4 regions of the Auritidibacter ignavus genome follow, and region 1 is predicted to be linked to each of the others. Evidence: riboswitches for the same ligand, from Rfam matches in the RefSeq annotation. Region 1 holds a riboswitch; each other region holds the start of a gene.
What was found. Region 1 has a riboswitch for S-adenosylmethionine ahead of QDX22_RS10295 (acyl-CoA dehydrogenase family protein). Riboswitches for the same ligand answer to the same signal wherever they lie in the genome.

Region 1 (2,196 bases):
TCCGGAATCGGCCGAAGTGATGGAGCAGATCTTCCACGAGGCCGGATTCCCCGCGGGCGCCTACGTCAATATTTACGCCTCCAACGAGCAGATCGCCGAGCGAGTTATTCCCGACCCGCGGGTCCAGGGTGTGTCTCTGACCGGCTCTGACCGGGCGGGGGCAGCGGTGGCCGAGACCGCCGGTAAACACCTGAAAAAAGTGGTGCTTGAGCTGGGTGGTAACGACCCCTTCATCGTGCTTGACCGCGACATCGTGCCCCAGGCCGTCGAGCTGGCTGCCACCTCGCGGTTTGGTAACGCCGGCCAGGCCTGCAACGCGGCTAAACGCCTCATTGTGCTCGAGGAGTTCTACGACGACTTTGTGGAACAACTGAAAACCGCCGTGGAACAAGTCCGGTTGGGCGACCCCACCCAACCGGAGACGGCCATGGGACCGATGTCTTCCCAGCAAGCGTTGGAGAATCTCGACGCTCAGGTCCGCGACGCCATCGACCACGGTGCGACCGCACACGTGGGAGGGGCGCCCGAAGACCGCGAGGGGGCCTGGTACCCGGCCACTCTGCTCACCGGGCTCACCCCCGAGATGCGGGCCTATTCCGAAGAGCTCTTTGGCCCGGTGGCCATGGTCTACTCGGTGGCAAGTGAAGAAGAAGCCATCAAGCTCGCCAACGACACGCCCTACGGTTTGACCGCTACCGTCCACTCCTCCGACCCGGCGCGCGCGGCTGAGGTGGGAAATCAGATCCACACCGGCCAAGTGTTCATCAATGAAACCTCCACCACCGCCGCAGAGTTGCCCTTCGGCGGTGTCAAGCGCTCCGGTTTCGGGCGTGAGCTGGGACCGTACGGCATCAAAGAGTTCGTCAACGTCCGGTTGGTGAAATACAGCAAGAACTAACCCTGCACCAGTCCTGGCAGGGCGAGTAGTTCACGTCACATTTCTCAATGACCTGTGATGTGACATGGTCACTGACTACAGTGAGGCCCAGACCATCCAGAGTGGCTGAGAGAGCTGGCTCGATGACGCCACAGCAACCAGGGGTGCCGTTCAGGCCACCCAGGTGCTAATGCCAGTTCCGATGGAAAGGACCTTCGCTGTGTCGCCTTCTGCCCGGACATTTCACGACGACGTCGCAATCTCGGCCACCCCCGTGGCCCCGCATGTTCCGACCGTCTCGGACTATCACAGCCTGAAAGACTATTTCGCCCCACTGTTTGACTCGATCGCTGTTGGTGCTAGCCAGCGGGAACAGCAACGCATTTTGCCCTTCGCCGAGATCCGCGAGCTCAACCAGGCCGGCTTCAGTGTGTTGCGGGTCCCCACCGCATACGGCGGCCCCGGGGTGAGCATCGAAACCTTTACGCGGTTGCTGATTGATCTAGCCACCGCCGATGCGAATATCGCCCACCAATACCGCTCCCACGCCGGATTCACCGAATCCCTGTACTTTCTGCCTGAACCGCAACGAGCAGCGTGGTTTCAGCGACTGCTGTCCGGGGTCACCGTCGGGAACGCCTCCACCGAAATCGGCGGGAACACCCTGGGCACGCTCAACACCTCGCTCTCGTTGCACCCCGACGGTAGCGGGATCCTGAACGGCACGAAGTACTACGCCACCGGGTCGGCTTTCGCCAGTCATACCCGGGTGTCGGCCACCCTCTACAATCCCGACGGATCTGCCCAAGAAGGTCGCGGATTCGCGGTGGTCGGGGTCAATGATCCCGGGGTGGAGCTCCTCGATGACTGGGACGGGTTCGGTCAACGCCTGACCTCCACCGGTACCGCACGATTCACCGACATCACTGTTCCGGCCACCCACGTCTTACCACGTGTCCCTGGTTCGCCCGAGGCCCACCATGAAGCGACCTTCTTCCAGTTGGTGTTACTGGCCGTCTCCGCCGGCATCGGGGCTGCTGCAGTTCACGACGCCACTTCTGGGGTCCGGCACCGCAAACGTACCTTCAACACCGGTCTGGGCGTGCCCTACCGTGACGATCCGCTCATCCTCGAAACCGTCGGGCGCCTCGGTGCCGGGGCTTTCACCGCCCGCGCCACCGTGATCGAAGCCGCCAGGTCTCTAGACAGCGCCCTGGAGGCGTTGGCCGCGAGAAGCCAGATGCACAACGCCCATGCCGAGGTCCCCGAGGAATTTATCACCGCCCAGATTGCCGTGGCCAATGCGCACGTCACGGTCC
Region 2 (2,196 bases), 710 kb from region 1:
CCAGGACTACACGGTGGTATAGCTATGGCTCACCACGACCGCTACAAAGCACGCTAGGTTTCATCCGAGGCTCGCAAGGTGCTGGGCCCGTTCCGGGAAGGCCGAGCTCAACCCTTTCACTTGCTCGCTATTCCTGAACTTCGTGAGACCTACGAAAAAAACTGTGCGGCCGTCGGTTTTGACCAAGTTCCCGTTGCATCGGTCGACGAATTCCAGGTCAACGGCATCACGGCCCGATACTACGAACCCCGCACCGATGCCTCGGCAGCGAGTCCGGTAGCGCTCTTCGCACACGGCGGGGGCTGGGTCATGGGTAGCCTCGACACCCACGACGGCTTGCGCCGGCAACTGGCGGTCCGGACCGGTTACCCTGTCATCGCGGTGGATTACCGTCGGGCACCAGAGCACAAATTCCCGGCCGCGTTCAACGATGTGGTGACCGTCTGTGAGTGGGTCCGAGAGGCTGGAGCACTACCTTTTGACCCCGTGGCATCTTCACCGAAGGCCTCCCCCTCGTCGATGACACAATGGACTAGTTTGTCTCCCTCTACATCAGCGACCCCGACATCACATCTCATCCACGGCTGAGCCCCCTGCACGCAGAGATTGGGCCCCACTGTTGCCCGGCAGTTATCGTTTCGACTGACTTGGACCCTCTCGTCGCCGATGGCGTCACCTACGCTCACTCTCTGGTCCAGGCTGGGGTCGATGTGCAATTCCGGCACCTACACGGGGTCCCCCACGGGATCTTCACCTCCGGGAGCAAATATCCCGTGGCTGATGAGGTGCTGGACGACGCTTGCCTGTTTATCCAGCGGGTGACGCACCCGCTGGAGTGCCAGGAACCGAACCCTGACCACGCATGACATCACGTGACCTATCGAATTGACCCCACAGGCTTCAATGCCTAAGCTAAAGATCATTGAGACAACGTGAATCACGAGTTTCCATCGTTGACAGCCCTGGCTGATGGAACGGCAACCCTCTTCGCGAGTAGTGGGGTGCTCCAGGTGACGATTCGGTCCTGTGGATACCCCACAGTGGCAAGTACCGCGTCCGAGTTTAGCTCATCTTCGGGGAATTCGGGGCGCACACAAAACACAGAGAGTTTGTGATGACCGCGACCAGCTTTGACGTATTTTCGGAGTTACGTGCCGACCTCACTCAGGACATCTCACCTCACAATTTGCGTCACGCCCTGGAACAGTACCCCACCGGCGTCGTGGCGTTAGCCGGATACGCTCAAGGGGTTAAAGAAGGTTTGGTGGCCACCTCCTTCACCGTCGGTGTCTCCGTGGAACCGCCTCTGGTGTCTTTTGCCATTCAGAACCACTCCCGCACCTGGCCCCGGATGCGGGAAGCCGATCACATCGGTGTCTCCATCATGGGGTCACGCCAATCTCACATCTGCGCCCAGCTGGCTTCACGCAGTAAGGACCGGTTTGCCGGATTGGACTTGCGCTATTCCGAACGCGGTTCTATTTTTCTTCAGGGAGCCGCCCAGTGGTTGGACACCTCCGTCTACGCCGAATTGCCAGCTGGCGACCACCACATTGTCCTTCTCGAAGTCCACGGTCTGGCCTCCAGCACCGAGCAAACCTCACCGTTGGTGCGACACCGCCGAGCTTTCCGAGATCTGAAGACTGCCGAAGGCAATGAGTAACTCCACTGCCACTGGTCATCCCTCAGCGGTGCGCATCGACGTCTGGCTCTGGTCGGTGCGGATGTATAAAACTCGTTCGGCAGCCACCGCAGCATGCAAAGGCGGGCACGTGAAAATTGACGGTGAATCCGTCAAACCCTCCCAAAAAGTCCACGTCGGCGATACCGTGAGCTTCCGTCAACCCGGTCGCGAACGCATTCTCGAAGTCACCGGTTTGCTCTCCCGACGCGTTGGGGCCCCGGTGGCCGTCCAACACTATGTTGACCACTCTCCAGAACCCATACCGCGACACTTACTTGCCGTACCCTATCGCGAACGCGGAACCGGGCGACCGACCAAGAAAGAACGTCGCCAACTAGATAAGTTACGTGGCTATTCCTCCCGCTAATCACACCAATACTGGCTCACATTCTGGCTAGAATAGTCCCTGAATTGACGTCGTGCAGATCCGTGACGTCTGGAGACAACGCTGTGGCACGCAGCAGGGAGTGAGTACTCGGCCATGCCTCAAGGCACTGTTCGTTGGTTCAACG
Region 3 (2,196 bases), 160 kb from region 1:
GTTGTTTGGCTTCTCGAGTTCCGATCCCGACAGACTCGGTAAAGTACTTCCGGCCATCCCGGTAACCACGAGCGCCCTCGGGAACGCCCAAAAGATCCTGCTGATCGGCACTGGACGCCGTGGCGCGTTGGGTATGACCGCTCAACAGCGTCTGGGCCCCGGCCAACGCAGTCTGCAAGGCTTCTGCCACATGGTTTATTTCCGGCAACGAGTCCCAGTAGTTGTCAGGTTCCACTAACCGCGTGGAGTCATGTTGTTGCGGGGCGGAGGCGAGCGACGAGTTCCAGTCTGCGCTCGCGGTTTCGGGAGTGTAGCGAGCGAATTTCTCGTAAGCGTCCGATGCGGCCAGGTCCTGCCCCAGCGATTTGAGCAAGACCAGAGCAGCGGCGGCCTTATCTCCCATGGAGGCCCCGGCCACGCCATCGAGATCCAAAAATGACAATGGGTGGCGGGCGCGCGGTGCGTCAGTGACCGTCATCGTGCACACCTCCCATCATCGATCAGTTGTTTGATAATATGCTCTGTCATTCGTTATGTAGAACATAGTATCGATTCCTGAGGACACGATAAGACCGCCGATTGTGACTGTGGATAGCGTGCAGTGTGGCGTCTTACGGAGTCATCTCTGGGTCTGTATTGAGGTTGAACGGGCTCGTCGATCTCTGAAGTCGTGTATGTGACAGCGGTCATGACAGCCTCATTGTGGTGTGTCAGACTAGCCCGGTAACCATCCAGATCGACCGAGAGACCTGGCTCGAAGACGTCGAGGCAACCCGCCATATGAGGCAAAGGTGCCAATGCCAGCTACGATGGAGGATTCCTATGATTTCTCTGCGTCACGTCACCACAACGTTCAAAGGTGGTGAGATTACCGCAGTCGATAACGTCAGCCTTGAGATACGTCGGGGCTCGATCCATGGCATTATCGGTTTTTCGGGGGCCGGTAAATCCACACTGTTGCGCAATATCAATCTGCTCGAACGGCCCACGGCCGGGCAGGTGTGGGTCGATGGCGAGGAGCTGACACAGCTCAACGCTGAGCAACTGCGTCAGCGTCGCCATCAGATCGGGATGATCTTCCAGGGGTTCAACCTGGTCAATAATCACACAGCGCTGGCCAATGTCGAGCAGTCTTTGACGTTTTCCGGGGTGAAAGACCGACGTGAGCGTCGCCGGCGGGCGCTGGAAGCGCTCGACTTGGTGGATCTTGCGGAGAAGGCTAGGGCCTATCCGGCGCAGCTATCTGGTGGCCAAAAACAGCGTGTTGCGATTGCGCGGGCGCTAGCCACCCAGCCGAATGTGTTGTTGTGCGATGAGCCAACCTCGGCATTGGATCCGTTCACTACTGCCACGGTCTTGCAATATCTGGCTGATATTAACGCTCAACTGGGGATCACCATTGTGCTGGTGACCTACGAAATGGAAGTGATTAAAGCCCTGGCCGATGACGTGACGGTCATGGAGCATGGCTCGATCGTGGAGCAATTCACCACCGATGACCTGCGGGCCGCAACCTTCCAGCCTCAGACCGCGATCGGGCGTTACCTGCTTTCTGAAGGGATCTCGGTACAGAAGGGACGGAGTACGCCCCCGGATGTTCCTGTCGTGGTGGAAGAGGCCGCGGAGTTGGCACTGCAGAAGGTGGGTGAGTGAGATGGAACGCATCCTCGAGCTCCTTCCCGAACTCACCACAGCACTGTTGCAGACCTTCGTTATGATCGGGGTCGCGATCCCGATTGCGGTGTTGCTCGGAACTCCGTTGGGAATTTGGTTGGTCAACCACGCGCCCGACGGGATTTCGCCCTCACCGCACTTGCATAAGGTGATATCGGCTTTGGTGAATGCGGTGCGGTCATTCCCGTTCTTGATCCTGCTGATCGCGATCATTCCCTTCACCCGTTTGCTGGTGGGGACCACGGTCGGCACAGCGGCGGCTATCGTTCCGCTGACGGTCAATGCCATCCCGTACTTCGCTCGACTGGTCGAACAGAACATCAATCAACTCGGCTCCGGGCCGATCGAGGCAGCCCGCGCGATGGGGGCGACCCGTGGTCAGATCATCCGGCAGGTCATGCTGGTAGACGCCCGGCCGGCGCTGATCGGCTCCATCACGATCACCACTGTCTCCTTTATTTCGTATTCGGCCATGGTCGGCCTGGTCGGAGGTGGCGGGATCGGGGACTTCGCGATCCGCTA
Region 4 (2,196 bases), 1.1 Mb from region 1:
ATGGTTGGCTCGGGAGAGTACCCGGTCCTGTTCCTCGACGGTGCTTGACCCGGTCAACACGAGGGCTTCAGGAAGCTGGCGTTGTACCGCGCGGATCTCGGCGACACCGGGCAGAAAGACCAAAACGTCTCCCTCGGTGCGGGCACTGGTCTGGGCCGTCGTCTTCGCAACGTGGGCGAGAAAATCTGGAGTGACGCCACGGTCGTCCAGCGCGGTGGGGGGCTGAGAGAATTCTTCGGTGAGGGCATAAATCTCGGTGTGGGCGGTGAATAATGCAGCATCAAAATAGTTCACCCACTGTTGCGACTGCGCAGTTGCTGACATCGCCACGAGTTCCAGGTCATCGCGTCGTGGTAAGAGATCGCGGATAAATGCGGCGGTGAGGTCGGTTTCTACGGAGCGTTCATGGATTTCGTCGATCACCACCGCCGAATCATCATCCAGGTCCGGATCACGCAACAGACGACGGAGCAACACTCCCACCGTGACGAACTCGATCTGAGTCTGTGCTGAGACCTTCGCATCGCCCCGAACGGTATAACCAATGTGGTCCCCCACGGTGGTGCGAGTGAGCTGTGCCAGTCGCCGTGCTGCTGCCCGGGCCGCAACCCGGCGCGGCTGGGTCACCACGACCTTGAGACCGGGCTCGCGGTGCTCGGCCCTGGCCGCCAACAACGGGGGAATGATCGTGGTTTTACCCGTACCCGGAGGTGATTCCACCACCGCGCGAAGCCGGTGCGGTAGCCCGAGAAGTTCTTCGACTAATGACGCGGCCGGTAACCCGTGGCCGATCTGTGGGAGGGCGTCGTGGAAGGACAATGAAGAACTGGTCATCCCTTGTAGTCTATGGACTCGTCGTTGGTAGGCAGAACCAGTGCAGTCTCCGATGTGATCAGACCTGGGATGAAATGACCGCCCAGATCTGGCAGAATACTTTGTATTGGTCACGAGTGTCAGTGAAACAGCCCCGGCTTGCTGACCGGCAACCCTCCACCGCGGTGGGGTGCCCCGGGTGAGGACCAGGCGCGAACCACAATGGTTCGCAGCAAGCGCGGGTCCACCGTGCTCTGAACGCTGTCTGCCGGCACGGTGTCAGAACACGAGTTGCGACCCCTGAGACAACAGGAGTCAAACCCCATGGGTCAATCACAGCAACCAGACAGCACCAACCCCAACACCTGGGGGCTAGCCACCAAACAGATTCACGCTGGGATTCCGGAGGTAGCCGACTACGGTTCCACCCAGCTTCCCATTCATGCCACAGCGTCCTATAACTTCCCGACTTTGCAGGACGCAGCCGATCGTTTCGCACTCTCCAGCCTGGGCCAGATCTACACCCGCATTACGAATCCCACCACCGACGCGGTCGAACAGAAGGTCGCCGCACTGGAAGGTGGCGTGGGGGCGGTGATGACCTCCTCCGGACAGTCCGCGACCACCCTGGCCGTTCTCAACCTTGCCGGTGCGGGAGATTCGGTGGTGGTGTCCGCATCACTATATGGTGGCACCCAAAACCTGTTCAAACACACCCTACCGCGACTCGGGATTGAAACGATCTTTGTTGACGATCCCGATGACCTTGACGCTTGGAAACAGGCCATTAAACCCAACACCAAGGTGCTCTTTGGTGAAGTGCTGGGTAACCCGAAAGCCGATGTGCTCGATGTGGAAGCGGTGGCAGATATTGCCCATCAGGCGGGGCTCCCCTTGATCGTGGATTCGACATTGACTCCACCGCCGGTGTTCCGCCCGTTCGAACACGGTGTGGATATTGTCGTGCATTCGGCGACCAAATACTTGGGCGGTCATGCCGCGGCGCTCGGCGGGTTCGTCGTTGATTCGGGCCATTTCGACTGGACAGCCGACCCGGAAAAATTCCCCTGGTTCAATACCCCCGACGAGTCGTATCACGGCGTGGTGTTCGGCACCGATTTTGGACCCGATGGACCGCTGGGTGCGAATCTCTCCTATATTTTGCGACTTCGCACCCAGCTGTTGCGCGATCTGGGCAGCGCAGCCAGCCCATTCAATGCTTGGATCGTCAACCTCGGCCTCGAGACCCTCTCCTTACGTGTCTCCCGCCATGTGGAATCAGCGCTGACGGTGGCGCACTGGCTGGAAGACCATCCCTTAGTTCAGCACGTGGCCTACGCCGGTCTGGAATCAAGTCCCTGGTATCACCGTGCCCAACGGCTG

Region 2: linked by a shared signal. The riboswitch ahead of QDX22_RS07125 (flavin reductase family protein) and the one ahead of QDX22_RS10295 (acyl-CoA dehydrogenase family protein) in region 1 are both predicted to bind S-adenosylmethionine.
Region 3: linked by a shared signal. The riboswitch ahead of QDX22_RS09525 (methionine ABC transporter ATP-binding protein) and the one ahead of QDX22_RS10295 (acyl-CoA dehydrogenase family protein) in region 1 are both predicted to bind S-adenosylmethionine.
Region 4: linked by a shared signal. The riboswitch ahead of QDX22_RS05145 (O-acetylhomoserine aminocarboxypropyltransferase/cysteine synthase family protein) and the one ahead of QDX22_RS10295 (acyl-CoA dehydrogenase family protein) in region 1 are both predicted to bind S-adenosylmethionine.

The regions. Positions count from the first base shown of each region.
Region 1 is NZ_CP122564.1:2,262,017-2,264,212, forward strand. It holds gene QDX22_RS10290 (NAD-dependent succinate-semialdehyde dehydrogenase) at 1-898, shown strand, start outside; SAM riboswitch class I at 988-1,086, shown strand; gene QDX22_RS10295 (acyl-CoA dehydrogenase family protein) at 1,098-2,196, shown strand, end outside.
Region 2 is NZ_CP122564.1:1,555,193-1,557,388, forward strand. It holds gene QDX22_RS07110 (flavin-containing monooxygenase) at 1-22, shown strand, start outside; gene QDX22_RS07115 (alpha/beta hydrolase) at 79-588, shown strand; gene QDX22_RS07120 (alpha/beta hydrolase) at 594-866, shown strand; SAM riboswitch class IV at 936-1,056, shown strand; gene QDX22_RS07125 (flavin reductase family protein) at 1,115-1,663, shown strand; gene QDX22_RS07130 (RNA-binding S4 domain-containing protein) at 1,656-2,051, shown strand; gene QDX22_RS07135 (cold-shock protein) at 2,166-2,196, shown strand, end outside.
Region 3 is NZ_CP122564.1:2,097,285-2,099,480, forward strand. It holds gene QDX22_RS09520 (HNH endonuclease signature motif containing protein) at 1-478, opposite strand, end outside; SAM riboswitch class I at 725-816, shown strand; gene QDX22_RS09525 (methionine ABC transporter ATP-binding protein) at 823-1,653, shown strand; gene QDX22_RS09530 (methionine ABC transporter permease) at 1,655-2,196, shown strand, end outside.
Region 4 is NZ_CP122564.1:1,135,737-1,137,932, reverse strand. It holds gene QDX22_RS05150 (ATP-dependent helicase C-terminal domain-containing protein) at 1-834, opposite strand, end outside; SAM riboswitch class IV at 943-1,058, shown strand; gene QDX22_RS05145 (O-acetylhomoserine aminocarboxypropyltransferase/cysteine synthase family protein) at 1,138-2,196, shown strand, end outside.